3 regions of the Bradyrhizobium diazoefficiens genome follow, and region 3 is predicted to be linked to each of the others. Evidence: predicted binding sites of a transcription regulator. Region 3 holds the regulator's gene; each other region holds the start of a gene.
What was found. Region 3 encodes PhoB, which activates phosphate uptake and scavenging genes when phosphate is short. Its sites were predicted from a motif close to TGTCATNNANCTGTCAT; they were not measured.

Region 1: phnF (phosphonate metabolism transcriptional regulator PhnF) is a predicted target of PhoB. The motif match lies at 4,855-4,871, and genes of this name have one in related genera.
Region 2: ugpB (sn-glycerol-3-phosphate ABC transporter substrate-binding protein UgpB) is a predicted target of PhoB. The motif match lies at 5,864-5,880, and genes of this name have one in related genera.

Annotation. Positions count from the first base shown of each region.
Region 1 is NZ_CP067102.1:7,534,198-7,544,238, forward strand. It holds gene JJC00_RS35140 (alpha-D-ribose 1-methylphosphonate 5-triphosphate diphosphatase) at 1-181, opposite strand, end outside; gene phnL (phosphonate C-P lyase system protein PhnL) at 196-894, opposite strand; gene phnK (phosphonate C-P lyase system protein PhnK) at 917-1,714, opposite strand; gene JJC00_RS35155 (alpha-D-ribose 1-methylphosphonate 5-phosphate C-P-lyase PhnJ) at 1,707-2,603, opposite strand; gene JJC00_RS35160 (carbon-phosphorus lyase complex subunit PhnI) at 2,600-3,715, opposite strand; gene phnH (phosphonate C-P lyase system protein PhnH) at 3,720-4,328, opposite strand; gene phnG (phosphonate C-P lyase system protein PhnG) at 4,333-4,746, opposite strand; gene phnF (phosphonate metabolism transcriptional regulator PhnF) at 4,906-5,634, shown strand; gene phnE (phosphonate ABC transporter, permease protein PhnE) at 5,687-6,529, opposite strand; gene phnE (phosphonate ABC transporter, permease protein PhnE) at 6,532-7,416, opposite strand; gene phnD (phosphonate ABC transporter substrate-binding protein) at 7,490-8,425, opposite strand; gene phnC (phosphonate ABC transporter ATP-binding protein) at 8,492-9,301, opposite strand; gene JJC00_RS35200 (chloramphenicol acetyltransferase) at 9,476-10,041, shown strand, end outside.
Region 2 is NZ_CP067102.1:106,087-116,127, reverse strand. It holds gene JJC00_RS00520 (LysR family transcriptional regulator) at 1-450, shown strand, start outside; gene JJC00_RS00515 (DUF1150 family protein) at 605-877, opposite strand; gene JJC00_RS00510 (Hsp20 family protein) at 929-1,354, opposite strand; gene JJC00_RS00505 (sn-glycerol-3-phosphate import ATP-binding protein UgpC) at 1,601-2,683, opposite strand; gene ugpE (sn-glycerol-3-phosphate ABC transporter permease UgpE) at 2,690-3,538, opposite strand; gene ugpA (sn-glycerol-3-phosphate ABC transporter permease UgpA) at 3,538-4,419, opposite strand; gene ugpB (sn-glycerol-3-phosphate ABC transporter substrate-binding protein UgpB) at 4,473-5,789, opposite strand; gene JJC00_RS00485 (CaiB/BaiF CoA transferase family protein) at 6,063-7,265, opposite strand; gene JJC00_RS00480 (organic hydroperoxide resistance protein) at 7,441-7,866, opposite strand; gene JJC00_RS00475 (MarR family winged helix-turn-helix transcriptional regulator) at 8,024-8,482, shown strand; gene JJC00_RS00470 (GIY-YIG nuclease family protein) at 8,488-8,730, opposite strand; tRNA gene JJC00_RS00465 (tRNA-Ala) at 8,866-8,941, opposite strand; gene JJC00_RS00460 (TIGR02300 family protein) at 9,033-9,443, opposite strand; gene aroA (3-phosphoshikimate 1-carboxyvinyltransferase) at 9,555-10,041, shown strand, end outside.
Region 3 is NZ_CP067102.1:752,266-762,306, reverse strand. It holds gene JJC00_RS03515 (OpgC domain-containing protein) at 1-216, opposite strand, end outside; gene apaG (Co2+/Mg2+ efflux protein ApaG) at 398-790, shown strand; gene JJC00_RS03505 (Hsp33 family molecular chaperone) at 808-1,827, opposite strand; gene argF (ornithine carbamoyltransferase) at 1,967-2,890, opposite strand; gene JJC00_RS03495 (aspartate aminotransferase family protein) at 2,890-4,092, opposite strand; gene JJC00_RS03490 (GcrA family cell cycle regulator) at 4,546-5,058, shown strand; gene phoB (phosphate regulon transcriptional regulator PhoB) at 5,299-6,006, opposite strand; gene phoU (phosphate signaling complex protein PhoU) at 6,038-6,754, opposite strand; gene pstB (phosphate ABC transporter ATP-binding protein PstB) at 6,766-7,587, opposite strand; gene pstA (phosphate ABC transporter permease PstA) at 7,584-8,429, opposite strand; gene pstC (phosphate ABC transporter permease subunit PstC) at 8,431-9,420, opposite strand; gene pstS (phosphate ABC transporter substrate-binding protein PstS) at 9,569-10,041, opposite strand, start outside.

The DNA.
Region 1 (10,041 bases), 1.3 Mb from region 3:
TGTGGAGCTCGATCAGGCCGGGCATGATCAGGTCGCCGCCGGCATCGTCAGCGCCCGCGGGCGCCCTGCCCTCGCCGATCTCGGCAATGCGTCCGTCCACCAGAGCAAGCCAGCCCTGCTCGATCACCCGGTCAGCCAACACGATCCTGGCGTTCGCGATCACGATATCCTTCGGCTTCATGTTCTTGGCTTCCTTCAGGCCGCGGCGGCAAAGCTGGTGACGTCGACGATGCGGTCGGCAATCAGATGGCGGATTTCGTCGTCATGGACAATGGCCACCATGGCGACGCCCTGGCGCTTCTTCTCGGCGACCAGCGCGACCACGACGGCGCGGTTGGCGGCATCGAGCGAGGCGGTCGGCTCGTCCAGCAGCAGGATCGGCAGATCCGAGATGAAGCCGCGCGCGATGTTGACGCGCTGCTGCTCGCCGCCGGAGAAGGTCGCGGGCGGAAGCTGCCAGAGACGCTCGGGGATGTTGAGACGATGCAGCAGCTCGCCGGCGCGTGCCTGCGCATCGGCGCGCGTCAGGCCGTTGACGATCAAGGGCTCGGCGACGACGTCGATGGTGGCGACCCGCGGCACCGCACGCAGGAACTGGCTGACATAGCCGATGGTGGCGCGGCGGACGTTGAGGACCTGCCGCGGCTCGGCGGTGGCGAGGTCGATCACCTCACCACGATGGCGGATGCCGATCCTGCCGGAGTCGCAGCGGTAATTGCCGAAGATCATCTTCAGGATCGACGATTTTCCGGCACCTGACGGCCCCGACAGCACGACACACTCGCCGGGCTCGACGTGGAAGGTCACGCCGCGCACGACAGGCAATTCGATGCCGCCCTGCAGGTGCATCGTGAAGGTCTTGTTGGCGTCGGCGATGTCGATCATGGCGGTCATCGGTAAACTCATGCTGAAAAGCTTATGGCGGCAGAATCGAGGAGACGAGGAGCTGGGTGTAGGGCTCGCGCGGATCGTCCAGCACCTGGTCGGTCAGACCGGTCTCGATGACGCGGCCGCCCTTCATCACCATCACGCGATGCGACAACAGGCGCGCGACCGCGAGATCGTGGGTGACGATGACGACGGCCAGATGCAATTCGGCGACGAGATTGCGCAGGAGATCGAGCAGGCGGGCCTGGACTGAAACATCGAGCCCGCCGGTCGGCTCGTCCATGAACACCAGCCGCGGCCCGGTGACGAGGTTGCGCGCGATCTGGAGGCGCTGGCGCATGCCGCCAGAATAGGTGCGTGGCGCATCATCGATACGCGCGACGTCGATCTCGACGCGCGTGAGCCAGTCGGAGGCGGATTCGCGAATGCGGCCGTAGTGGTTCCAGCCCACGGCCATCAACCGCTCGCCGACATTGGCGCCCGCCGAGACCGCCATGCGCAGGCCCTGCGCCGGATCCTGGTGCACGAAACCCCAGTCGGTGCGGAACAAGAGCCGCCGCTCGGCCTCGCCAAGCGCAGCGAGATCACGGGTGACGCCGTCGCGCATCCGGTACGACACCTGCCCGCCGCTTGCCGCGAGCTGGCCTGACAGGAGCTGCAGCAGCGTCGACTTGCCGGAGCCGGATTCGCCGACGATCGCCAGCACCTCGCCGGGATAGAGCGAGAACGACACGTCACGGCAGGCGGCGATGCGGCCGTAGGACTTGCTGAGGCTTTCCGCGACCAGCAACGGCTGATCGGTTTCGAGCAGATCCTGATCAGCCATTTGCTCCTCCCTGCGCCTTGTCCTTGTAGGGCGCAGCACTCAGGGCACCGTGATGACCGGCAGCCTGACGTCCCTCGCAATAGTCGGTGTCCGAGCAGACGAACATGCGGCTGCCCTTGTCGTCGGTGACGATCTCGTCGAGGTAGGAATTTTCGGCGGCGCACAGCGCACAGGGCGCGTTGAAGCGGTAGGGCTCGAACGGGTGGTCCTCGAAATCGAGCGACACCACCTGGGTGTAGGGCGGGATCGCATAGATGCGCTTCTCGCGGCCGGCGCCGAACAATTGCAGCGCCGGGCAATTGTCCATCTTGGGATTGTCGAATTTCGGCGTCGGCGACGGGTCCATCACGTAGCGCGCATTCACCTTCACCGGATAGGCGTAGGCGGTCGCGATGTGACCGAAGCGGGCGATGTCCTCGTAGAGCTTCACATGCATCAGGCCGTATTCGGCGAGCGCGTGCATGCGCCGCGTCTCCGTCTCGCGCGGCTCGAGGAAGCGCAGGGGTTCCGGGATCGGCACCTGATAGACCAGCACCTGGTTTCCGTGCAGCGACGTCTCGGGAATGCGGTGGCGGGTCTGGATCACGGTGGCCTCGTCCGTCGACGTCGTGGTCGCGACGCCGGCGGTCTTGGCGAAGAATTTGCGGATCGAGATCGCGTTGGTGGTGTCGTCCGAACCCTGGTCGATCACCTTCAGCACATCCTGCGGCCCCAGGATCGCGGCGGTCACCTGCACGCCGCCGGTGCCCCAGCCATAGGGCATCGGCATCTCGCGGCTGGCGAACGGCACCTGATAGCCGGGGATCGCGATCGCCTTCAGGATCGCGCGGCGGATCATCCGCTTGGTCTGCTCGTCGAGATAGGCAAAATTGTAGGCGGGCGCGTTCATTCCGCGGCCTCCTTCATGGCATCGGGCGCATTGGCCTCGCTCGAGGCTTCGGCAAACTCCCTGCGGAGCTTGCGCAGCAGGCCGAGCTCGGACTGGAAGTCGACATAATGCGGCAGCTTCAGATGCTCGACGAAGCCGGTCGCTTGGACGTTGTCCGAATGCGACAACACGAATTCTTCATCTTGCGCCGGGGCCCCAACCTCTTCACCGAGCTCGCGGGCGCGTAGCGCGCGATCGACCAGCGCCATCGACATGGTCTTGCGCTCGCTCTGGCCGAAGGCAAGGCCATAACCGCGGGTGAAGCACGGCGCTTCCGTTGCCGAGCCCTTGAACTGGTTGACCATCTGGCACTCCGTCAGTTCGATCGAGCCGAGCGGCACGGCAAAGCCGACGTCTTCGGCAGCGAACTCCACCTCGACCTCGCCGAAGCGGATCTCGCCGGCGAAGGGATGGTTGCGGCCGTAGCCGCGCTGGGTGGAATAGCCCATCGCCAGCAGGAAGCCTTCGTCGCCGCGTGCGAGATTTTGCAGGCGCAAATCGCGGTCCGCGGGAAAGTTCAGCGGCTCGCGGGTGAGATCGCCGATGCTGGCGCCGTCGTCGGCCTGCGGCGAGGTTTCGATCAACCCGTCGCGGCCCAGGATGTCGGTCACGCGCGGCGTCGGCGCCGTCGAGGCTTCGGTCACAGCCGGCGCTTCCGGCACAAAACCTTCGGCCAGCGAGGGATCGAGCAGGCGATGGGTGTAGTCGAAGGTGGGCCCGAGGATCTGGCCACCGGGAATGTCCTTGAAGGTCGAGGACACCCGCCGCCGCACCCGCATGGCGCCGGTGTCGACCGGCTCGCTGGCGCCGAAGCGCGGCAAGGTGGCGCGGAAAGCGCGAACGAGGAAGATCGCCTCGATCAAATCGCCGCGCGCCTGCTTGATCGCCAGCGCAGCAAGCTCACGGTCATAGAGCGAGCCCTCGCTCATGACGCGATCGACGGCGAGGCCGAGTTGCTCCGAGATCTGGTCGAAGGAGATTTCCGGCACGCTTTGATCGCCGCGCCGCGCATTGGCGAGCAGGCGATGGGCGTTCTCGATGGCGCGTTCGCCGCCTTTGACTGCGACATACATGCCTCTAGCCTCCCTTGCTCATGACACGCGTGGTGCGCGGAATCGCGACCATGGCATCATCGGCGACCAGAACCACGTCGATGCCGCGAGGAAACAGCGTCTCGTTGAACCGCAGGCGTTCGAACAGGTCGAACGGTTTGATCGACGCCTGCAGCGTTGCGATGCCGTCGATGCCGGGGCCGCGCAGCTCGAAGCTGCGGCCTGTGTCCAGGCTGTCGACCTGAATGATCACCGTGGTCGAACGATCCGGATATTCGTTGGTGCCGAGCGCGAAGCGCTCGAGCGAGGGCAGCGCGCCGCCGTCGCTGATCAGCGCAAAGGCTGCGATCGAGGAATCCTGGATCACCGGCCCGCCGGTGTGGAACTTGAGCCATTTCAGGACGTCGGAGCTTTCCGACATCCGCGCATCGAGCCAGAGCGGCGTGTCATGGTCGAACAGCGTCAGCGCGATCGCAGCGGTGCCGCGCATCATCGTCGCGGGCGTTCCCGCCATCGGCACGATGCGCTGGACCGAGCCCGGCCGCGCCATCGCGTCCATCACCGAGCGAAAAGTCGATTGCGCCGACAACACTTTGTCGACGAACCCCGGGGGCAGTTCCGCAATCGTGGTCATGGCCTCACCCCTCACCGCGCACCATGGTGTAGAAATCAACCTTCGTCGCTGCGGTCTCTTCCGCCGCCTGCTTGCGCCGAATCATAAGCTGCTCACGCAACGGCGCGATAACGTCGCGCTCCACCAGTCCGCCAAAATCGCGCGACTGCACCAGCGCGTCGCACAAGGCAATCAGCCGAGCCTTCTCGCCGTCGCGCCCGAGCGTGTAGCCGAAGCCGACCTCGCCGCTCGCAAGCCGCACCGCCGCGCGCGACACCGTGGCCTCGCCGAGATTGAACGGCGCACCGTCGCCGCCGACCCGGCCGCGCAGCATCACCAGGCCGTTCTCCGGTTCGCGCAGATCCTGATGGCCGGGCAAGGGGATCGTGCGGAGGCGGGCGGCGATCTCGCCTGCCTCCGCGTGCGCCAGCACGGCCATGGCGGCCTGGCGCTGGGCTTGCTGCGTGTTGTGCTGGGTCACCGAATCTTACCGACCTTGCCGAATTCAAGTTGTCTATGATAGTAGACAACTTGATACGGAAACGCCATGACTGTTTCGTGACAAAGCTGTGATTTTCGGGCTAGGCTGGCCACCGACATGAGCATGCAGGACACCGCCTCTTCGGGCGTCGCGCTGTGGCGCCTCGTTGCCGACGGCATCGAGCGCGGCATCGCCGACGGCCGTTTTGCCGCAGGCGACAAATTGCCGGGCGAGATGGAGATCGCCGAGACCTACCGGGTCAATCGCCACACCGTACGGCGTGCGCTGGCGGCGCTTGCCGAACGCGGTATCGTGCGCGCCGAGCGCGGCAGCGGAACCTATGTCGAGGCGCAGAAGCTCGCCTATCCGCTGCGCTCGCGCACGCGCTTCTCCGAGATCGTCGGCGCCGAGGGCCGCGAGCCGCATGGCCGGATGATCGCGGCGTCAGAAGATGTCGCGAGCCGCGAGCTCGCGCGGGAACTGGGATTGAAGACCGGCGCACCGCTGGTGCGGATCGAGGCGATACGTCTCGCCGACCGCACTCCGATCTGCGTCTCCACCACCTGGCTGTCGGCGGAGCGGTTTCCGGGCGCAGGCACGGTGTTCGCCGCGACGCGCTCGATGACGAAGATGCTCGAGCATTACGGGATCCGCGATTATCGCCGCGGCGCGACCCGGATCACCGCCGGCATCGTCGATGCGACCGACGCCGCGCGGCTCGACCTGCCGCTGGGGCGGCCGATCCTGGTGGTCGATGCGACGGACCTCGATCTCGACGGCAAGCCGCTGGTGACCAAGCACTCGCGCTTCGCGGCGGAGCGGGTGGAGTTTTTGGTGGAACCGTAGGGCCACCTTCTCCCACAACAAGGGGAGAAGGGAAGAGAGTTCGCACCTTTGATCAGGCCACAGCGCGCCTGCCGATGATCGCAAACCGCAGCTTGCCCGAGATGAAGTCGATCGCGGCGACCGCGACCAGAATCATCAGGATCAGGAACGACACCTTCTGCCATTCCAGCACGCGGATCTGCTCGGCGAGCTGAAGACCGATGCCGCCGGCGCCGACGATGCCGATGATGGTAGCCGAGCGCGTGTTGGATTCGATGAAATAGAGCACCTGGCCCGCGATCACGGGCAGCACCTGCGGCATCAGGCCGAACCGGATCTCGTGCAGCGCGCTGCCGCCGGAGGCGCGGATGCCCTCGACCTGCTTCTGGTCGGCGCCTTCGATCGCCTCCGAGAACAGCTTGCCGAACGCGCCGAAATCCGACACCGCGATCGCGAGCACGCCAGCGAACGGGCCGAGCCCGACCACATTGATCCACACCAGCGCCCAGATCAGCGTATCGACGCCGCGGATCGAATCGAGGAAACGGCGCACGGGGAAGCGGAGAATGTTCGGCACGACATTGCGCGCCGCAAGCAGGCTCACCGGCAGCGCGAAGATGGCGGCCAGGGTGGTGCCCAGCAACGCAATCGAGAGGGTCTCGCCCAGCGCCTTCAGATAGATCGGCAGCGACGTGCCGGGATCGGGCGGGATCATCATCATGCTGATCCAGCCAAGCTGGCTGAGGCCAGCGGCGAAGCGCGACGGCGAGAAGTCGAGATCGACCAGGCCGTACATGAAGATGCCAAGCGCCGCAACGATCATCGCCGGCGTCGCAAGCCGCGCCGAGGCCGGCCGCTCGAACACATCGGGATAACGTGCGCGAATCTCGGCGGTATCGACCTTCTGCGGCCCAATCGTCACGTCCGCGCCTCCTTGCCGAACAAGCGGCCACGCAGCCATCCGGTCGAGATGTCGATGATGAAGACGGTGACGATGATCATGAGCAGGATGGCGCTGACGTCGGAGTAATAGAATTTGCGGATGGCAACGACGAGCTCCTGGCCGATACCGCCGGCACCCACGAAGCCCATGACAGAAGCTTCGCGGACATTGATCTCGAAGCGCAGCAGTGCGTAGCTGGCATAGCCCGCGGTCACTTGCGGCACGATGGCAAAGCGCATGCAGGACAGCCAGCTCGCGCCGGTCGAGCGGATGCCTTCGACCGGCTTCATGTCGGCATTCTCGACGATCTCCGAGAACAGCTTGCCGAGCGCGCCCGTCGAGTGGATCGCAATCGCCAGCACGCCCGCCATCGGCCCGAGGCCGAAGGCGATGACGAAGATCAGTGCGAAGACGATGCCTGGGACGGTACGCGCGAATTCAAGCAGGCGGAGCACCACGAAGCGCAGCCATGGCGACGGCGATGTATTCTCGGCGGCAAAGAAATTCAGGCAAAAAGCAAAGGCGGCGCCAGTCAGCGTCCCCACATAGCTGATCAGCAGGGTCTCACCCAGCATCTTCAGCCATTTGCGCCAGCCCCAGAGCCACTCGCCAACATCGGTCCAGACGCGCTGGCCGCCGTCGAGCGTGAGGATGCGGTCGAAATAGCTGACGAAGTTGCCGAAATGGGTGAAGAGCGTGCGTAGGTTCACCTCCGCGCCGACCGCGGCGAGAAGCAGCGCCGCGGCGAACACCGCGGCTCCGAACAGCAGACGCCAACGCCTGCGCGCAACCGCTTGGCTGTAAGCGGCATTGAGCGTCGCCAGTTGCTGCTCGGGAAGGATCGAAACCGCGATGGTCATTGGTCAAAGAGGACCCGTCAAAAGAGAAAGAGCCGGGTCCATCGACCCGGCTCCAGTGCGTCGTCCCAAAAACTCAGGACGCCTTCTTCTTACGCAGTGCATCGACGAACTTGATCAGCTCGATCGTGCCATCCCAGTCCTTGGTGGTGGCGGGATGAAAACCCTTCTTCTGGCCGTCCTGGAGGCGGTCGAAGGCAGCCTTGTCCTTGGCCGGCGCGTCGAAGAACGCCTTGGCGATCGCCGCCTTGGCCTCTTCCGGCAGGTCGGAGTTGTAGGCGTAGGGGCCGTTGATGATCGGCGCCGACTTGTGGATGATGCGGAAATCGTCCTTCTTCATCGGCGAACCGTCGGCATTCTTCAGCATGCCCTTGGTCAGCATCTGCGCCAGCGTCGAATCATCATCGCTGGTCCACTGGTTGGCGGCGACATCCACCGTGCCCTGCGCCAGTGCCAGGATCGCGTTCTCATGACTGCCGGTGAAGACGACCTTGCTGAAATAGGTGTCGGCATCCGGGATGCCCATCTTGTCGAGTTCGAAGCGCGGCACGTTGTTGCCCGAGGTCGAGTTCGGGTCGACGAGGCCGAGGTTCTTGCCCTTGAGATCGTCGACCTTCTTGTACGGGCTGTTCGCCTTGACGAAGAACACCGAATAGTAGCCGGTCGAGCCGTCGGCGTTGATGTCGTTGGCGAAGGCGTCGGTCTTGACACCGGTCAGGCGGGCGCGGGCGAACGAGGCCGAGCCGTAGCTCGCAATGTGAATGTTGCCGGCGCGCTGGCCTTCGATGACCGCGGCGTAGTCGTTGGCGATGCGCAGCGTGACCTTCACGCCCAACTCCTTGGAGAGATAGCTCATGAACGGCGCCCAGCGCTCGGTAACGCCCGAGGCGTTTTCCGCCGGAATGACCGCGAAGGTCAGTTCGGGATATTTGGCTTTCCAGTCCTCGGCCGAGGCCGAAGTCGTGAACGCGAGCGCGGCGGCGCCGGCAAGAACCAGTCTGCGAGTGATCATGATACCCTCTTCATCGGTTGGGGTCGGTTGACGCAAAATAGGACATTCAACAGGTGCGACGCGGGCTCAGGCGGCGGCCGCCGTTCCGAGCGCCGGGACGCCCTCGGGCATCGGAGCAGGAGTGCCGCCCATGACGTCGGCGGCTTCGAGATCGTAGAGCTCACGCGCGACAAGGTCGGTCAGCGCGGACGGCGCGCCGTCGAACACCACGCGGCCCTGCGCCATGCCGATCAAGCGATCACAATAGCTGCGCGCGAGATCGAGCGAATGCAGATTGCAGATCACGGTGATGCCGAAGTGCTTGTTGATGCGCAGCAGCGCATCCATAACGATCTTGGTGTTGCGCGGATCGAGCGAAGCGATCGGCTCGTCGGCAAGAATGATGTCGGGCTGCTGCACCAGGGCGCGGGCAATCGCCACGCGCTGCTGCTGGCCGCCGGAGAGCTGGTCGGCGCGCTGGGCGGCGAGCGAAGCGATGTCGAACTGCTCGAGCGCCGACATGGCCAATGCCTTGTCCTGCTCGGGCCAGATCTGCGACAACGAGCGCCAGGCCGGCATCGTGGCAAGGCGTCCCATCAGGACATTGGTCAGCACGTCGAGCCGGCCGACCAGGTTGAACTGCTGGAAGATCATCGCAGATCGCGCCCGCCACTGCCGCAGCTCCTTGCCGCGCAGCGCGGTGACGTCGAGGCCGTCGAACAGGATACGGCCCTGGGTCGGCGTCACCAGACGGTTGATGGTCCGCAACAGCGTCGACTTGCCGGCGCCGGAGCGCCCGATCACACCGACGAAGCCGCCGGGGGAGATTTGAAACGAAGCGTCGTCCACCGCGGCTTTTGCGCCGAAGCGGCACGTCAGACCTTCCACCACCAGCATGCAGGGCTCCAGAGTAGCTGGGACCCACCGCTAACGCTGGCGCTTGACACTTGTGTGACACGTGGACCGCGGTGCGGCGATCCTACGCACTTCGTCCCCTGTCATCGCGTCGTCATGACATTGTCATCAAGCCGCTCGATGACGGGCGGCCGCCCTCGAATTCTTGGATGCAGCATGGCCAAGGTGCTTTCGGTCCAACCGACCATCGATCCCATGGCGAAGCTGCACGAGACCAGGCTCGGCGCCTATACCGAGGTCGGCGCGCGCACCATCCTGCACGAAGTGACGATGGGCGATTACTCCTACGTCGTCAACGACGCACAGATCACCTACACCACCATCGGAAGGTTCTGCTCGATCGCGGCGATGACGCGAATCAATCCGGGCAATCATCCGATGCATCGCGCTACGCAGGCGCACTTCACCTACCGCTCCAGCGCCTACTTTCCGGGCGAGAGCGACGACACCGATTTCTTCGACTGGCGGCGCCAGCATCACGTCCATATCGGCCATGACGTCTGGATCGGCCATGGCGCCATCGTGCTGCCGGGCCGCAACATCGGCACCGGCGCGGTGATCGCGGCCGGCGCCATCGTCACCAAGGACGTGCCGGCCTATACCATCGTCGCCGGCAATCCGGCGCGCATCGTGCGGCGCCGGTTCTCGGAAGAGGCTGCCGGACGGCTTGCCAGGCTGGCATGGTGGGACTGGGATCACGACAAATTGCGTGAAGCGCTGCC
Region 2 (10,041 bases), 650 kb from region 3:
CAATTCATCTTCACCGATCTTCCCGTCCTGAGGCGCTTCCACTTGCTGACCGTCGATTTGATCCCGGTGGTGGCCCCGCATCATCCGCTGGCCGCATGCGATGGCCCGATCGAGACACATGTCTTGCAACGATATGTTCAGCTCGTGTTGACGGACCGATCGGCCATGACGGCCGGCCGCGATTACGGCGTCCTGTCCGGTCAGACCTGGCGGCTCGCCGATCTCGGCGCAAAACATTCAATGCTGTTGGCCGGCCTCGGATGGGGAAACATGCCCGCGCATCTGGTCGAGGACGATATTGTGCGGGGTCGTTTGAAGATCATACGTCCAACCGCATTCGATGCGCGTGCCACCCGACTCGTCATGGGTGGCGCGTATCGCGCCGATCAGCGACTGGGCCCCGCGGGTCAATGGATGATCGAGTATTTGTCGGCGACGGCCGAACGCTAAGCATGTCGGCATATGCGCCGCTTCTCGCGGGTCTGTCTTCCCCTGCGGATGAGCGGCAGATCGTCGACTAAGGAAGCACAGGGATAAGACAAAACGGGCACGCCTTCATCTGAAGGCATGCCCGCTTGAAACTCTATTCGTGCGACGCGTGCGCTCAGTGCACGCTCACCGCTTGCAGCTCGTTGCTCCAGGCGTTGGCGACCGCGGCTTCGCGGCTGTCGGTCAGCATGATCGGCGTGCCGTCGGCGGAGTGGAGCGCGAACAGCTTGAGGCCGGGCGCAATCTTCGGGGCTTCAGGGAACAGGCCGGGCACATCCTCGGAGCGGATCTGCTTCACATAGGCGATATGGCCTTCGCCGAGGGTTGCCAGCGTCTCCGGCGAGACAGCCTTGGCTTCGTATTCGAACGCAACGTGACCTTCACTCATGGTCTCGACTCCTTCACAGAAACTAAGCGGTCGAGTCCGCTACTCGTTCCATTATTCGTGCTCATTGATAGCGATTGTCTTAACGATCCTCTCCGGTTCAGGCCGGGCCAGGTCGACCGACAACAACCCGTTCTTCAGATCCGCACCCAGCACCAGCATCCCCTCTGCCAGCACGAAAGTGCGCTGGAAGTGGCGCGCGGCAATGCCGCGATGGATGTATTGCCGGGACTTGTCGTCCTGCTGCCGGCCGCGGATCACGAGCTGGTTTTCCTCAATGGTTACATCGAGTTGGTCGCGGGTGAATCCGGCGACCGCCAGCGTGATGCGCAAACGCTCGGGCTGGCCGTCCGACCGGTCGCACCTCTCGATATTGTAGGGAGGATAACCGTCGGCGCCTTTGACGACGCGATCGAGCACGCGCTCAATCTCGTCGAAGCCCAGAAGGAACGGACTGGAAAGCGTGGGAACACGAGACATAGTTTACAAAGTCCTCTCGAAGCGACTTTGGCATTTCAGGGCCCGGAAGCGGCGCCCCTTGGTCAGCAATATGGGCATATCCCCGTGGGGGTTCAAGGACGTAGCGGGAGGCTATGGATTCACTGCTTCAGCCGTGGCCCGGCCGTGACGAATCTAACCTGCGATTTATCCCAATGAAAACAGACCTCCGGCTACTGTGCATGGGGTTGTTTTCGCGCTTTTGGCTCGCCCGCCCTTCGGAACCGCTCAGACTTCGATCCGCGTCCGGCCGTCGCCGCTGAACAGGTGCAGTTTCGGCCGCACCGCCGCGACTCGGATTTTTTGGCCGATCGGCGGCGCCTCGGAGCCGGGGATGCGGACGATGACCTCGCCGGGCGGCAGTTCGCCCGGATTGGCGGCGATGCGCTGCTCGTCCTGCGCGCGTGCGCCGTAAATAAAAGTCTCGGCGCCGACGCGCTCGATCGCTTCCACAGTGAGCGGGAGCGCAACACCGCCGGCCGGCGTCTGGTCGGTGATGACAAAATCTTCCGGCCGGATGCCGAGGATGCCGGCGTCGCCTGCGTTGCCGAGCTGCGATTTGATTTCATCGGTGCGCGTCGACATCAGATTCATCGGCGGTGCGCCGATGAAGGAGGCGACGAAGGTCGTCGCCGGCTTCTCGTAGATCGCAAGGGGATTACCGACCTGCTCGACCTGGCCGCCATTCATCACCACGAGAACGTCGGCGAGCGTCATCGCCTCGAGCTGGTCGTGGGTGACGTAGATCGATGTCGTGTTGAGCCGGCGCTGCAATTTGCGGATCTCGACGCGCATCGCGATGCGCAGCTTGGCGTCGAGGTTGGAGAGCGGCTCGTCGAACAGGAACACCTTCGGCTGGCGCACGATGGCGCGGCCCATGGCGACGCGCTGGCGCTGGCCGCCGGAGAGCTGGCGCGGCTTGCGCTCCAGCATCGGCGCAAGCTCGAGCACGCGCGCGGCTTCCTCGACGCGGGTCCTGATCTCGGCTTCCTTCATGCCGCGATTGCGCAGGCCGTAGGCCATGTTGTTGAAGACGCTCATATGCGGATAGAGCGCGTAATTCTGGAACACCATCGCGATGTCGCGATCGGCGGGCTCGACCTGGTTGACGACGCGGCCGCCGATGTCGATCTCGCCGCCGGTGACGGTCTCGAGCCCTGCGACCATGCGGAGCAGGGTCGACTTGCCGCAGCCGGACGGCCCCACCAGCACGCAGAACTGCCCGTCGCCGACATCGACGTTGACGCCCTTGATGGCCTCGAAGCCGCCGGGATAGGTCTTGCGGACGTTGCGCAGGGTGACGTTGGCCATAACTCTCTACTTCTCCGTCTCGACCAGGCCGCGCACGAACAATTTCTGCATGGCAACGACGACGAACACCGGCGGCAGCATGGCCAGCACGGCGGTCGCCATCACAATCGGCCATTCGGTCAGCGCATCGTTGGTGGTCATCATCTTGCGAATGCCGATCTGGATGGTCTGCATGTCGTCGCGTGTGGTGATCAGCAGCGGCCAGAGATACTGATTCCAGCCGAGAATGAAGAGGATCACGAACAGCGCGGCCATGTTGGTGCGCGACAGCGGCAGCAGCGTATCCCAGAAGAAGCGCAAGGGTCCGGCGCCGTCGATGCGCGACGCCTCCAGCAATTCATCCGGCACGGTCATGAAGAATTGGCGGAACAGCAGCGTCGCCGTGGCCGAGGCGATCAGCGGCAGCGCGAGGCCGGCATAGCTATCGAGCATGTGCAGGTCGGCGACGATCTTGTAGGTCGGATAGATGCGGACCTCGACCGGCAGCATCAAGGTGATGAAGATGATCCAGAAGATCGGCATCCGGAAGGGAAAGCGGAAATACACGATCGCATAGGCGGAGATGATCGAGATCGCGATCTTGCCGACCGCGATCAGGAGTGCCATCACCAGCGAGTTCAGCATCATGTTGCCGACCGGCTCGCGGGTCGAGCCGCTCGTGCCGACGAAGATCGTCTGGTAGTAGACCTCGAAGAAATGTCCGCCCGGCAACAGCGACATCTGCCCGTTGGCGATCAGCGCGTTGTCCTGCGTCGAGGCGACGATGGCGACGTAGACCGGGAAGGCGACGATCGCGATCCCGATCCAGAGGACGATGTGGGCGACGTAGCGTCGAAAGCCCTCCTGCTCGACCATCAGTAGGTCACCTTGCGTTCGACGAAGCGGAACTGGATTCCGGTCAGCACGATGACCATGACCATCAGGATCACCGACTGCGCCGCCGAGCCGCCGAGGTTTCCGCCGATCAGGCCGTCGTTATAGACCTTGTAGACCAGCGTCACCGTTGACGTGCCGGGACCGCCGCGGGTCATGGTGTCGATGATGCCGAAGGTGTCGAAGAAGGCGTAGACGATGTTGACGACCAGCAGGAAGAAGATGGTCGGCGACAGCAGCGGGAAGGTCACGGTCCAGAACCGGCGCATCGGGCGCGCGCCGTCGATCGCGGCGGCCTCGAGCACGCTCTTCGGAATGCTCGCGAGCCCCGCGAGGAAGAACAGGAAATTATAGGAGATCTGCTTCCAGGCGGCGGCGAGGATGACCAGCGTCGCGGCCTGGTCGCCGTCGAGCAGCGGATTCCATTCGATGCCGGCAGCGCGCAGATAGCGCGAGAGCACGCCGAGCGAGGGGTGCAGCATGAAGACCCAGAGCACGCCGACCACGGGCGGCGCCACGGCATAGGGCCAGATCAGCAGCGTGCGGTAGACCGCGCCGCCGCGCAGCGGCTTGTCCGCCATCACCGCGAGCAGCAAAGCCACCGAGAGCGAGGAGGCAGCGATCGCAAACGAGAAGACGAAGGTTCGGACGATCGTCTCGAAATAGGCGGGGTCACCGAACAGTTCGACGTAATTCTCGAACCAGACGAAGCTCGTCGAGAGGCCGAAGGCGTCCTGCAGCAGGAAGGACTGGATGACGGCCTGCACGGCCGGCCAGTAGAAGAAAATCAGAACGATCGCGAGTTGCGGCGCAACCAGCGCATAAGGCAGCAGCTTTGATTGGAAAATCGCTTGCTTTTGCATGATGGGGTGGCGCCGGCGGGCCGCTCGTCGTGCGGCCCACCGGAGCCTTCGCCTTATTTCACGGCGGTCTTTTCGAACTGGCGCAGCATCGTGTTGCCGCGCTCGACGGAGGCATCCAGCGCCTGCTTGGCGGTCTTCTTGCCGGCCAGCGCCTGCTCGATCTCTTCCGCCCAGACGTCACGCAGCTGAACCATGTTGCCGAGGCGCAGGCCGCGCGAGTTCTCGGTCGGCTCCTTGTTGGTCAGCTCGAGCAGCGGGGTCTCCAGATAGGGCTGGTCCTTGTAGAAGCCCTCGGCCTTGGCCTTTTCATAGGCCGCCTTGGTGATCGGCAGATAGCCCGAGGCCTTGTGGATGTAGACCTGACGATCGGTGTCCGAGAGGAAGGTCAGGAATTTGGCGACGCCCTTGTATTCGTCGGCCGACTTGCCGCCCATGACCCAGAGCGAAGCACCGCCGATGATCGAGTTCTGCGGCGCGCCCTTGACGTCGGGATAATACGGCATCGGCGCGGCGGTGAAGTTGAACTTGGCCTGTGCCTTGACGTTGCCGAAGAAGGCCGACGAGGTCAGGTAGATCGCGCACTCACCCGAGGTGAAGCGGCCTTCGCCCTGGTTGGTGCGGCCGGCGTAGTCATAGGTCTTGTCCTTCTGCAGCTCGACCAGCTTCTCGAGATGCTTCTCTTGCAGCGGCGCGTTGAACTCGAGCTTGGTGTCGAAGCCGTCAAGGCCGTTCGCCTTGCTCGCGAGCGGCACGTTGTGCCAGGCGGAGAGCTGCTCGAGATTGACCCAGGTGACCCAGGAGTTGGAGAAGCCGCAGGTCGGATGGCCGTTGTCGTGCAGCTTCTTGGCGACCGCGAACACTTCGGGCCAGGTCTTCGGGATCTCGGCGTTGACCTTCTTGAGCTCGTCGAGGTTGACCCACATCACGGTCGACGACGAGTTGAAGGGAAAGGACAGCATCTCGCCCTTCGAGGTCGAATAGTAGCCGGTGATCGCGGACAGGTAGTTCTTCGGATCGAACTTCTCGCCGGCGTCCGCCATCAGCTTGTAGACCGGCTTCACGGCGCCGGTCGCGGCCATCATGGTCGCGGTGCCGACTTCGAACACCTGCATGATGTGCGGGGCGTTGCCGGCGCGGAAGGCCGCGATGCCGGCGTTCATGGTGTCGGGATAGCTGCCCTTGTAGGTCGGGATGACCTTGTAGTCGCTCTGCGACGCATTGAAGTCGTTGGCGAGCTTGACGATGACGTCGTTGTTGGCGCCCGTCATCGCGTGCCACCACTGGATTTCAGTCACGGCCAGTGCCGGCGAAGCCGTCATGCCAACCGCGATTGCAACAGCGGCAGCCGCCCCAAAATGTCGAAGAGCCATCAAGTAAACCTCCCTTAGCCGTCCCTTAGCCGTCCCTTGGCCGTCAAAAAGATCGCTTGCGCTAGCAGCGCCATATGACGTTCACATGACTGTGTATGCGGCCGAAACGAAAGCAGCAAGCGCTGCTAAAAGGGAAGTCGTCAAATAGGCGAAGGCGCGCTGGGGCAGCTTCCCCGTTCGCAGTGCACATGCGCACATGCGTGCCCGCGCCGCACTGCGGCATTGGCCGACCTCACTAAACCTCTCCCGCAGGCGGCAGAGGGAGCGCACCACCTAGCGCTTGCGCTCGGGCCCGCAGACCACGCCCTTTTCGACCATCGCGTCGATCTCCGCCTTTGAGTAGCCGAACTCGCCCAGCACCTCCTGGGAGTGCTGGCTGAACTTCGGCGGCAGGCGGCGCAGGCTCGGCTTGCTGCGATCGAGTCGGATCGGCGAGGCTACGCCCTTGTACCAGTCCTTCTCGATGACGTCGCCGCGCGCGATCGTGTGCGGGTTGGTCAACGCCTGGTCGATCTTCTGCACGGGGCCTGCGGGCAGGCCCGCGGCGAGCAGCCGATTGCACAACGGCTCGGCCTCGTGCTGGCTGAACACCGCGGCAAGCTCGGCGCGCAGCGCGTCGCGATTGGCGATGCGGTCCTTGTTGCGGGCAAAGCGCGGATCGGTGCCGAGCTCGGGCTTGCCGATCTCCTTGGCGAGCTTGCGGAAGGTGCCGTCATTGCCGACGCCGATGAAGATGTTGTCGGTCTTGGTCGGGAAGATCGCGTAGGGCACGAGGTTGGGATGCTCGTTGCCGGTGAGCCCCGGCGGCTTGCCATGCATGAAATAATTCGCGGTGTGCGGATGCATGATGGCAAGCCCGGTCTCGTATAGCGTCGTCTCCAGGAACTGGCCAAGCCCTGAGCGCTGCCGCTCCGACAGCGCCATCAGGATGCCGATCGCCGCGTAAAGACCGGTGGTGATGTCGACCAGCGGCACGCCGATCCGCATCGGACCGCTCTCGGGCGAACCGGTCGCCGCGATCATGCCGGTCATGGCCTGGATGATGGCGTCATAGCCGGGATTGCCGCCGCGCGGACCGTCGGCGCCGAAGCCGCAGATCCGGCAATGCACGAGGCGCGGATATTTCTGGCTGAGCGCATCGTTGCCGATGCCCCATTTCTCCAGCGTGCCCGGCTTGAAATTCTCGATCAGGACGTCGGCCGTCTCCAGCATCTTGAGCAGCACGACACGGCCGCCCTCGGAGGCGAGGTCGAGGCCGATCGAGCGCTTGTTGCGGTTGATGCCGACGAAATAGGCCGCGTCTTCCTCGTGGAAGGGAGGACCCCAGTCGCGCACCTCGTCGCCGGCCGGCGGCTCGACCTTGATGATGTCGGCGCCATGGTCGGCGAGGATCTGGGTGCAGTAGGGGCCGCCGAGCACGCGCGTGAGATCGATGACGCGCAGTCCGCTCATTGCGCCGGTTGCGGCTTCAGTCATGCCTTCGCTTCCCCTGTGTCGATATTTGACCACAGGCCTAGCGAGGTTCGTCCAAGCCAGCAATGGCTTGTCGCGTAGAGCGTCATGCAGCGCAGGCGGCAATCCCGCAGCATGGCAAATCGAGCGGAAGCGGCCGGCCCAAGGGGGATCCCGGGCCAGCCAATCCACCGTCAGATCAGACGACCGTCAGGCGAACGTCGACATTGCCGCGCGTCGCGTTGGAGTACGGGCACACCTGGTGCGCCTTCTCGACCAGCGCCTCGGCGTCGGCGCGGGACAGGCCCGGCAGCGAGACGGCGAGATCGATGTCGAGACCGAAACCGCCGGCCGAGCGCGGGCCGATGCCGACGGTCGAGGTCACGGAGGCGTCGGCGGGGACCTTCGGGCCGCCCTGCGAGGACACGAACTTCATCGCGCCGATGAAGCAGGCGGCATAGCCGGCCGCAAACAGCTGCTCGGGATTGTTGCCGGCGCCGCCGCCACCGCCGAGCTCTTTCGGCGTGGTGAGCTTGACGTCGAGCGCGCCGTCGAGGGTCGCAGCACGGCCGTCACGGCCGCCGGTGGCTTTTGCGCTGGTCTTGTAGAGGACGTTCACGGACATTTTCGTCTCCTCAGGGGTCTTCGGGTTGGGGTGAAATCTCTATCGCAACAATTAGATTGCGCGCAATCGAATTTTGCATGCCTCACATTTAATTGTTCGCAATTGAATGTCGGCCCGCCCGGTCCCACAATGCGGGTCAATCTCGTGAGATTTCTCTATGGCCCGGAAATTATCGACCCTGGATCCGCAACGTCTCGACAACCAGATCTGTTTCGCCGTCTATTCAGCCGCGCACGCCTTCAACCGCGTCTACAAGCCGCTGCTCGATCGGTTCGGCCTGACCTATCCGCAATATCTGGTAATGCTGGTGCTGTGGGAGCGCGACGACGTGCCGCTTAGGGATATCGGCGAAAAGCTGTTTCTCGATTCGGGCACGCTGACGCCGCTGCTCAAGCGGCTCGAAGCCGCGCACCTCGTCAAGCGCACGCGCTCCAGCGAGGACGAGCGTCAGGTCCTGATCGCGCTGACGCCGCAGGGGCACGCGCTGAAAGACAAGGCACGCACCGTCCCGCAGTCGATCCTGGCCGCGTCGGATTGCTCGGTGTCGGAGCTGGTCGCGATGAAGGACGAGATCGTCGCGCTGCGCGACCGGTTGAATGCGGTGATTGGGGAGTAGGGGGATCAGCAGAGCCGCTTCTTCGAGAAAGCGCGGCCCGAGTGTGACTTGAGATAAGTCTCGAACGCCAAGGCCTTCATTTTATCAGGGAAGGCGCAGTACCAAACCAGCTTCCATGGCTTGAACTTTGCGGTGTGAGCGGACTTGCCGGCGTTGTGCTCCGGAAGCCGTCGCTTCAGATCTTCCGTGGCGCCGATGTATTCCTGGTCGGGGAACTCGATGCTGCGAATGATGTAGACGTACCACATCGACGGCTCGCGCGGGGGAAGGAAGGGGTGGGAGTATCAAACCGTCCGTCTTCGCCCTACGGGCTTCGCCGGACACCACGCTTCGCCCTTCAGGCTCCCCGTGGCTGCGCCACGCGTAGCCCGAAGGGCGAAGCGTGGTGGAGCCAGGCGGGATCGAACCGCCGACCTCTTGCATGCCATGCAAGCGCTCTCCCAGCTGAGCTATGGCCCCTTAAGTCCTGGGACGATCCTTTCGGATCAGTCCCGACCGGCGAGCCTGGTGACTCGCGCGGTGCACCCTTTTTCACAGATCAGGGCTGATCTCAAGTCTCTTCATCGCCTCCGACATCACCAATGATGTCGGTCACGTCCTCATCGCCTTCTTCTTCGTCGGCAATGAAGGTCGAATCATCGTCATCGTCGCCGTCGAGGGTCTCGTCGACCTCGATATCGTCCTCGGATTCGGGGACGACGGCCTTGACCTTGCCGGTGTTCTCCTCGGCATCGGCCTCCTCCAGCGAGACCTCCTCGACCTCCGCCGGCTCCGGCGTGGTGTCGGCGGCTGCTGCAGCGTGGCGGGCTTCGGCGCCGCGCGGCATACGCGCCGGCGCCACGGGTGCGATCGGCACAACTTCGCCGGTATAGGGCGAGATCACCGGGTTCTTGTTGAGATCATAGAATTTCTTGCCCGTCGTCGGGCAAATACGTTTGGTTCCGAGTTCGGACTTGGCCACGGCAGAGGAATCCTGGAATGTCTGAAAAGCGGTGTTTCACTTGGCTAGTTGGCGGCCCGCTGTCAATAGCGCATTACGAGAGAAAGACATGCCGGTGACGGCGGGGAGACCATGTGGTACCTGCCCCCAGCCCTGCAAGGCGCATTCGAGGACACAATCTTGACCTATTCCGACAAGCCCACGCCGCTGCAGTCGCGCGCCAGCGGCCCCCTGACCGGGAAAGTACGGGTGCCCGGGGACAAGTCGATTTCCCACCGTGCCCTGATCCTGGGGGCGCTCGCCGTTGGCGAGACCCGGATTTCGGGCCTCCTCGAGGGTGAAGACGTCCTCAACACCGCCAAATCCATGCAGGCCCTTGGCGCCAAGGTCGAGCGCACCGGCGATTTTGCCTGGAAGGTTAACGGCGTGGGCGTCGGAGGCTTCGCCGAGCCGAAGGCGGCGCTGGATTTCGGCAACTCCGGCACCGGTTGTCGGCTGGTCATGGGCGCCGTCGCAGGCTGCCCGATCTCGGCGGTGTTCGACGGCGATGCCTCGCTGCGCAGCCGCCCGATGCGCCGGATCCTCGATCCGCTTGAAAAGATGGGGGCGAAGGTTGTTT
Region 3 (10,041 bases):
CGTGAACCAGGTCAGAAGATTCGGCGGCAAATGGTCGATGAAGATCAGCCACAGCGCCAGCCCGCGGAACAGGTCGAGCCTGAGCTCGCGCTCGCCGATGGCGGGCAGCGTGATCGCCGGCGCACGCGGCTTCGCTGCCACGGCTTTGGCCTCCGCAGGTTTGGCCCCCGCGGTTCCCGCGATCGTCGATCCCGTCACTTGATCGGCAATGGTCATCGGGGCCCAAAAACCCTTCCGCAAATCGCGACGTTCAAAGGAGTGTATCGGTCCAGTCGCCGCCTCGCAAAGCGGCCGGATCACATTGGGGTCTACTTCTTCGTGAATTCTGGCGGGACGATGTCGCCAGGGCCACCTGCGGCGTTTGGTTCCCGGCGGGGTTTTCGTTATGATGACGGCCATGTACCGCGCCGTGACCCGCCAGATCGAAGTGACCGTCGAGCCGAACTTTGTTCCGGAGCAGTCGTCGGCCGACCGCTCGCGCTATTTCTGGTCCTACACCATCGTCATCACCAATTCGGGTGACGAGACCGTGCAGCTCAAGACGCGGCACTGGATCATCACCGACGCCTCCGGCCGGCAGCAGGAGGTCAAGGGCGAAGGCGTGGTCGGCGAGCAGCCGACCCTGGCCCCCGGCGAGCGCTTCGAATACACCTCCGGCGTGCCCCTCTCGACGGCCTCCGGCTTCATGACCGGCCGCTACCAGATGGTCAGCGCAAGCGGCGAACGTTTCGAGATCGACGTGCCGACGTTCTCGCTCGACAGCCCGGATAACAAGCGGGTGCTGAATTAGCGCGGGTTATGGCGGTGCTACGCGTCCTCCACTCCCGCCTCATCCGGCGTGAACTCGTACACCGATGAGCAGAACTCGCAGGTCACGACGACCTTGTCGTCCTTGACCATCGCCGAACGATCGTCCGGCGAGAAGCTCTTCAGCATCGACGCAACCGCGTCGCGCGAGCAGGAGCATTGCGCTTTCAGGACAAGCGGATTGAACACGCGCACGCCGCGCTCGTGGAAGAGGCGATAGAGCAGCCGCTCGCCGGAGAGATCGGGATCAATCAGCTCGACGTCCTCGACCGTCTCGATCAACGAGCGCGCCTCGACCCAGGCATCGTCTTCAGCAACACTGTGCACCTCGACGCCATCGGGCGCGTCACCGGGATGCAGATCGGCCTGCCGCGCGCGCTCCGGCGCCTTCGGCAAAAACTGCATCAGCATGCCACCGGCGCGCCAGCGATGCTTGCCACCGTCGCTACTGCGCCACTCCTCGCCGACCGCGAGGCGCACGCGCGTCGGGATCTGCTCGGAGCGCTGGAAATATTCGTGGGCGGCGTCTTCCAGGCTGCCGCCGTCGAGCGCGACCAGACCCTGGTAGCGGCTCATATCGGGCCCCTGATCGATGGTCATGGCGAGATGGCCGCGGCCGAGCAACGCACCCGAATGCATGCCAGCATCCTTGGCGTCACCGAGGCGCTCGGCGTCAAAGCGTGCATAGGCGCGCAGGCGATCCGGCGCCTGATAGTCCACCACCAGAAACGACACCGGCCCGTCGGTCTGGGCCTGCAGGATGAAGCGGCCCTCGAATTTCAGCGCCGAGCCGAGCAGCGTCGTCAGCACGATGGCCTCGCCGAGCAGCTTGCCCACGGGCGCGGGATAATCGTGCTTGGTCAGGATCTCATCGAGTGCGGGGCCGAGCCGCACCAGCCGCCCGCGCACATCGAGCGCGTCGACCTCGTAAGGCAGCACGGCGTCGTCAATGGGAACCGCGGATGGCGCGCGAACCGGGCCTTCGGGCCCGGTTTTCATGTCAGGGGATTGGAAAACCATGGCGCTTTATCTGGGGTCGGAGAGTGGAAATGGAAGGGGGTACGAGGGCACCTCGGACGTGCGTTAGACCGCACGAATGAAGCACAAACTCAGTGTCGTCCTGGCGGAAAGCCAGGACGACACCAACACCGTGCCGAACCTACTTCACCGCGTCAAAACACCAGGCCAAAATGCCCTTCTGCGCGTGCAGGCGATTTTCGGCCTCGTCGAACACGACCGATTGCGGGCCGTCGATCACGTCGTCGGTGACCTCCTCGCCGCGATGGGCCGGCAGGCAGTGCATGAACAGCGCGTCGGGCTTCGCCAGCGACATCAGCTTCGAATTGACCTGGTAGGGCTTGAGCACGTTGTGACGGTGCTCGCCTTCCTTGTCGCCCATCGACACCCAGGTGTCGGTGACGACGCAATCGGCACCCTTCACGGCGGCCTCGGGATCGGTGCCGAGCATGATCGGCGCGCCGTTGGCCTTGATGAAATCGCGCATCACCTTCTTCGGAGCGAGCTCCGGCGGGGTTGCGACATTGAGCTGGAACTTGAAGCGCTCGGCCGCGTGCGCCCAGGACGCCAGCACGTTGTTGTCGTCGCCGGTCCAGGCCACCGTCTTGCCCTCGATCGGGCCGCGATGTTCCTCAAAGGTCATGAGGTCGGCCATCACCTGGCAGGGATGCGACCGCCGCGTCAGGCCATTGATGACGGGCACGGTCGCGTTCGCCGCGAGCTCCAGCAGCGCCTCGTGATTGAGGATGCGGATCATGATGGCGTCAACATAGCGCGACAGCACGCGCGCGGTATCAGCAATGGTCTCGCCGCGGCCGAGCTGCATCTCGGCGCCGGTAAGCATGATGGGCTCGCCGCCGAGCTGGCGCATGGCGACATCGAACGACACGCGGGTTCGGGTCGACGGACGCTCGAAGATCATCGCCAGCGTCTTGCCTTCGAGCGGCCTGACCGGCTGATGCGCCTTCTGCTTCGCCTTCATGGCGGAGGAGGCCGCGAGCATGTTCTTGAGCTCCGACAGCGGCAGCTCGTTGATATCGAGAAAGTGCTTGGGACCCTTGCTCATCAGCTTGCCGCCCGCTTGCTACCGGACAGCGCAGCGCAGGCGCGTTCGAGCCGTCCGACGCTGTCCTCGATCTCGGCTTCGGTGACGATCAAGGGCGGCAGGAAGCGCACGACATTGTCGCCGGCGCCGACGGTGAGCAGCTTTTCGTTGCGCAGCGCTGCGACCAGGTCACCCGACGGCACCACGGCCTTGATGCCGATCAGGAGCCCCTCGCCGCGGACCTCGCTGACGACATCGGAATGGCGGTCGATCACCGAGGCGAGCTTCTGCTTGAGCAGCAGCGACATCTTTTGCACGTGGTCGAAGAAGCCGGGCTTGAGCATGACGTCGAGCACGGCGTTCGCAGCCGAGATCGCCAGCGGATTGCCGCCAAAGGTCGAGCCGTGCGAGCCGGGCCCCATGCCGGAGGCCGCGTCCGCGGTCGCCAGCACCGCGCCGATCGGGAAGCCGCCGCCGAGCGCCTTCGCCAGCGACATCACGTCAGGCGTGACGCCGGTGCGGCGATGGGCGAAGAGATCGCCGGTGCGGCCCATGCCGGTCTGCACCTCGTCGAAGGCGAGCAGCAGGCCCTTCTCGTCGCAGAGCTGGCGCAACGCCTTGAGGAAAGAAGGCGTCGCCGAGCGCACGCCGCCTTCGCCCTGGATCGGCTCGATCAGGATGCCGGCGGTCTGCGGACCGATCGCCTTCTTCACGGCCTCGATGTCGCCATGCGGGATCTGGTCGAAGCCGTCCATCGGCGGACCAAAGCCTTCGAGATATTTTGCAGAGCCAGTCGCAGCCAGCGTCGCCAGCGTGCGGCCGTGGAAGGCACCTTCGAAGGTGATGATGCGATAGCGCTCCGGATGCCCCTTGGAGAAGTGATGGTGGCGGACCAGCTTGATCACGCCCTCCAGCGCCTCGGCGCCGGAATTGCAGAAGAACACCAAGTCCGCAAAACTCTCGTTGCACAGGCGCGCGGCAAGCTTCTCGCCGTCCGGGCTCTGGAACAGGTTCGACATGTGCCAGAGTTTTGTGGCCTGCTCCTGAAGGGCTTTCACCAGCGCGGGATGGGCATGGCCGAGCGCATTCACCGCCACGCCCGAAGTGAAATCGAGATAGCGATCGCCATTGGTTGCGATCAACCAGACGCCTTCACCGCGCTCAAAACCGATGTCGGTCCTGGCGAAAACGGGGAGCAAATGCGGCGCTACGCTGTTGGCCATGATGATCTCTTTGGATGTTTCGGACGGCCTGAACGTGCGTTGCGCAGCGCATCATTGGTCCGGAAAACGAAACGTGCCGCCTTTTAAGGGCGGCACGCGTGACTATCTTATGCTTGGCGCCACGAGTGTCAATGCCGCCCGGAAAGCCCCGCGAAACGCTGATTCCGTAGTCTTGCGGTGCCAGATTTGCGGAGTTTTGGCCACGGAACATGTGGAAGCGAGTCGGCGGACTCTTGCGCGTGACTCACGCCATATTGTAGCGTTTGGCTTGTCAGATACGACATCTCGTGCAGCGGTTCTGATCCCAAGAGTCCTCATGTACCGGCGTAAACGTTCGGGCGTCTCATTGCGCCCGGCGAGCCTTAAGGGATTCTGGCGGCACGGGTTTTTCGAGGCTTAGGCATTCGTTGTGCGGCCCCAGGATGGTAGGCGCGCGACGAAGGAAAGGGTGCAATGACCGTTTTGACCTGGTCGGATGATCGCGTCGAGCAGCTGAAAAAGCTCTGGGAGGCCGGACTTTCGGCCAGCCAGATCGCCGCTGAGCTTGGAAATGTCACCCGCAACGCCGTGATCGGCAAGGTGCACAGGCTCGGCCTGTCCGGCCGCGCCAAGAGCCCGTCTTCGGCAGCTCCGCGGCCGCGCAAGGCACGTCCCGCGCAGCACATGATGCGGGTGAGCAGGCCCATCGCGCGCGGCAACACCGCGCTGGCGCAGGCCTTCGAGGTCGAGGTCGAGGCTGAACCGGTCACCTACGACAACGTGGTGCCGATGAGCCAGCGGCTGTCGCTGCTCGAATTGAACGAGGCGACCTGCCACTGGCCGGTCGGCGATCCCTCGAGCCCGGATTTCTTCTTCTGCGGCGGCAAGGCGCTCTCCGGGCTGCCCTACTGCGCGCAGCACTCACGGGTGGCGTATCAGCCGGCAGCGGATCGCAGGCGTGCGCCGGCGAAGCCGGGCCCGCGCTGAGTTAGCTGATCTGGCTGATTGCATCCGTTACATGATGACGGCTCAACACGTCCGATGTCGTCCCGGACAAGCGCGCCAACAGCGCGCGCAGATCCGGGACCCACAACCGCCGCAAGATGTGGTTACGGGGACTCGGAGCTACCTTTTTCACGCAACAAGTCCTGTGGTTATGGGTCCCGGATCTACGCTTACGCTTGTCCGGGACGACACCGATGTTGCGGCAATAGCTCGCTAAATCAACTACGCCTGCTCGGCCTTCGCGAATCGATCATCGAGCGCATAACCCGCGCCGCGGACGGTGCGGATCGGGTCCTGCTCGCGGCCGAGATTGAGCAGCTTGCGCAAACGGCCGATATGGACGTCGACAGTGCGCTCGTCGATATAGATGTCGCGGCCCCAGACGCTGTCGAGCAGCTGCTCACGCGAGAACACGCGGCCGGGGTGCTCCAGGAAGAACTCCAGCAGGCGATATTCGGTCGGGCCGAGATCGATCGGCCGGCCCGAGCGCGCCACGCGGCGCTTTTCGCGGTCGAGCTCGATGTCGCCGAAAGCCAAAACGGTAGCGAGCCGCTCGGGGCTCGCCCGCCGCAGCAGGCCCTTCACGCGCGCCAGCAGCTCGGGCACCGAGAACGGCTTGACGATGTAATCGTCGGCGCCGGTCGCAAGGCCCCGCACCCGCTCGCTCTCCTCGCCACGCGCGGTGAGCATGATGATCGGCAGCTGCTTGGTGTCGGACCTCGCGCGCAGCCGGCGACACAGCTCGATGCCTGACAGGCCCGGCAGCATCCAGTCGAGCACGATCAGATCGGGGATGTGCTCCTTGAGGCGGGTGTCGGCGTCGTCGCCGCGCATCACCGTCTCGACGTCATAGCCGTCGCCTTCGAGGTTGTAGCGGAGAAGCTCGGTCAGAGCTTCCTCGTCCTCAACCACCATAATGCGTGCGCCCATGGGGTCGTCGCTCCTTAAGGATTCAAGTATTTCAAGTATTGGGGACCGTCGTAGCGAAGGTCGTCATGTCGCCCTTCGGTCGCTTGTCGGTGATGGCCTGGCCTTCGATCATGTAGAACACGGTCTCGGCAATGTTGGTGGCGTGGTCGCCGATCCGCTCGATGTTCTTGGCGCAGAACATCAGATGGATGCAGAACGAGATGTTGCGCGGATCCTCCATCATGTAGGTGAGGAGTTCGCGGAACAGCGAGGTGCAGATGGCGTCGACTTCCTCGTCGCCCTTCCACACCGCCATCGCCGCCGGCAGATCATGCGCGGCATAGGCGTCCAGCACCGACTTGACCTGCTGCTGTACGAGGTCGGTCATGTGCTCGAGGCCGCGGAACAGCTTGAGCGGATGGAAATCCGTCTCCAGCGCCGCGACGCGCTTGCCCATGTTCTTGGCGAGGTCGCCGATGCGCTCGAGATCGGTCGCGACGCGCATGGCGCCGACGATTTCGCGCAAGTCCACCGCCATCGGCTGGCGGCGGGCGATCGTGAGCACGGCGCGCTCCTCGATCTTCTTCTGGAGCGCGTCGAGCTCGGCGTCGATGGTGACGACGCGCTGGCCGAGCGCGACGTCGCGGCGGATCAGCGCGTCGACGGAATCGACGATCATGCGCTCGGCGATGCCGCCCATCTCGGCGACCAGGCGAGTGAGTTCCTGGAGGTCGGTGTCGAAGGCCTTTGCGGTATGTTCAGAACCCATGTCCCGTCTCCTCAGCCGAACCGGCCGGTAATGTAATCCTGCGTACGCCGGTCGGTCGGCGACGTGAAGATCTTGCTGGTGTCGTCGAACTCGATCAACTCGCCGAGATACATAAAGGCGGTCTTGTCGGAGACGCGCGCCGCCTGCTGCATGTTGTGGGTCACGATCGCGATCGTGTAGTTCTCGGACAGCTCCTGGATCAGCTCCTCAACCTTGGCGGTCGAGATCGGGTCCAGCGCCGAGCAGGGCTCGTCGAACAGGATCACCTCGGGCCGCACCGCGACCGTGCGGGCGATGCAGAGGCGTTGCTGCTGGCCGCCGGAGAGCGACAGGCCGGAGGCGTTGAGCTTGTCCTTGACCTCGTTCCACAGCGCGCCGCCGCGCAGCGCCTTCTCGACGCGGTCGTCCATCTCCGATTTCGAGATCTTCTCGTAGAGACGGATGCCGAACGCGATATTCTCGTAGATCGTCATCGGGAACGGCGTCGGCTTCTGGAACACCATGCCGACGCGGGCGCGCAGCAAATTGAGGTCGAGCCTGGGGTCGAGGATGTTGGTCTGGTCGAGCATCAGCTGACCGGTGACGCGCTGGCCCGGATAGAGGTCGTACATCCGGTTGAAGATACGCAGCAGGGTCGACTTGCCGCAGCCCGACGGGCCGATGAAGGCCGTAACGCGGTTGGTGCCGAGCGCCAGATTGATGTTCTTCAGCGCGTGGTGCTCGCCGTAATAGAAGTTGAGGTTGCGCACCGTCACCTTGGCGGGCGCCTCCGGCAGAACCGGCGCCTGCGGCAGTCCACCGGCCGCGCTCATCGATACGGAAAGATCACTCATTTTGCGGTCCTCTCGGCGCCAAGAATGCGCGCGCCAATGTTCAGGGCAAGCACGGTCAGCGTAATCAGCAGCGCGCCGCTCCAGGCGAGCTGCTTCCAATAAGCATAGGGGCTCTGGACGAAGTTGTTGATGGTGACCGGCAGGTTCGCCATAGTCTTGTTCAGGCCGAGGCTGAAAAACTGGTTCGACAGCGCGGTGAAGAGCAGCGGCGCGGTTTCGCCGGCGACGCGGGCGGTGGCGAGCAGCACGCCGGTGATGAGACCGGAGCGCGCGGCACGATAGGCGATCCGCTTGATCACCAACGAGCGCGGCAGGCCAAGGGCGGACGCCGCCTCACGCAGCGCGTTCGGCACCAGCAGCAGCATGTCCTCGGTCGTGCGCAGCACCACCGGGATCACGATGACGGCGAGCGCGAGCGAGCCTGCGATCGCCGAGAAGCCGCGCATCGGCACCACCACCGCGCCGTAGATGAAGAGGCCGATGATGATCGAGGGCGCCGACAGCAGGATGTCGTTGATGAAGCGGATCACCGAGGTCAGCTTGTCGTTGCGGCCGTACTCGGCGAGGTAGGTGCCGGCGAACAGGCCGAGCGGCGCGCCGATGCCGACGCCGATCACGGTCATGATCAGCGAGCCGACGATGGCGTTGCGCAGGCCGCCTTCAGTCGAGCCCGGAGGCGGCGTGTCCGTGACGAACAGATCGAGGTTGAGACCTGCCACGCCGTTGTAGAGCAGCGTGATCAGGATCAGCGCGAGCCAGGTGACGCCGAAGGCGGCGGCACCAAAGCAAAGCCCGCGGATCACGATGTCCTTGCGGCGGCGGCGTGCGTAAATCGGGTTCATGTCAGTTCCCCGCCTTCTTTTCCAGACGCATCAGCATCAGCCTGGCGCCTGCGAGCACGAAGAACGTCAGCACGAACAGCAGCAGGCCGAGCAGGATCAGGCCGGATTGGTGCAGGCCGTCGCTCTCGGCGAATTCGGATGCGATCGCCGCCGAGATCGTAGTGCCCGGCGAGAAGATCGATGACGAGATGCGGAACGAGTTGCCGATGATGAAGGTCACCGCCATGGTCTCGCCGAGCGCGCGGCCCAGCGCCAGCATGACGCCGCCGATGATGCCGACGCGGGTGTAGGGGATCACCACGCTGCGAACGACCTCCCAGGTGGTGCAGCCGACGCCATAGGCGGCCTCTTTCAGCACCGGCGGCACAGTCTTGAACACGTCGACCGAGATTGAGGTGATGAAGGGCAGCACCATGATCGCGAGGATCAGTGCGGCGTTGAACAGGCTGAGATAGGACGGCGGACCAGCGAAGATCGCGCCCAGCACGGGAACGCCGTCAAAAATCTTGATCATGAAGGGCTGGAAGGTGTTGGCCAGGAACGGACCCAACACGAAGAAGCCCCACATGCCGTAGATGATCGAGGGAATGCCGGCGAGGAGCTCGATCGCCATGCCGATCGGCCGGCGCAGCCATTGCGGGCAGAGCTCGGTGAGGAAGATCGCAATGCCGAGACCGACCGGAATGGCGATCAGCATCGCGATGAAGGAGGTGACGAGCGTGCCGTACATCGGTCCGAGCGCACCGAGCACGGGCGGATCGGCCGACGGCGCCCAACGCTGGGTCCACAGGAACGCGAAGCCGTATTCCTTCATCGCCGGGAAGGCGCCGACGATCAGCGACAGAATGATGCCGCCGAGAATGAGGAGCACCGAGATCGCGCTGAGCCGCGTGATCCAGTAGAAGGTGACATCGCCGAGCTTGAACGCGCTCAAGGCCTTGGCGCGATCATATGGTCCGGCGTCGTCGACGATATCGCTCTGAACGGCCATCTCTGCCACGCCGATCCCCTGTACCCGTTTGTATACGCTTGTTGTCGGTTTCGCGCCCCGGACGCAGCGCGATGCTGATCCGGGCCGAAAAGTCGTGCGGTCCGCGATGCGGCCGTTGGAGGCCGCAGCGCGTCCGGAGAGAAAGAGCTTAGCTCTTGATCTCGGCAGCCCAGGTCTTCTCGATCAGCTGGACGACGCTGTCGGGCATCGGGATGTAGTCGAGCTCTTCAGCCGCCTTGCCGCCGTTCTTGAAGGCCCAGCGGAAGAACTTGATGGCTTCCTGCGAGGCCGCCTTGTCGGTGGCTTCCTTGTGCATGAGGATGAAGGTCGCAGCCGTGATCGGCCAGGACTTGTCGCCGGGCTGGTCGGTCAAGATGACGTAGTAGCCGGGAGCCTTGGCCCAGTCGGCGTTGGAAGCGGCCGCCTGGAAGGCTTCGACGGTCGGCTGCACCGACTTGCCAGCCTTGTTGATGAGGCCGGTGTAGGTCAGCTTGTTCTGCTTGGCATAGGCGTACTCGACGTAACCGATCGAGTTCTTGGTCTGGCTGATGTTGCCCGACACGCCTTCGTTGCCCTTGGCGCCGACGCCAACCGGCCACTCGACGGCGGTGCCCTCGCCGA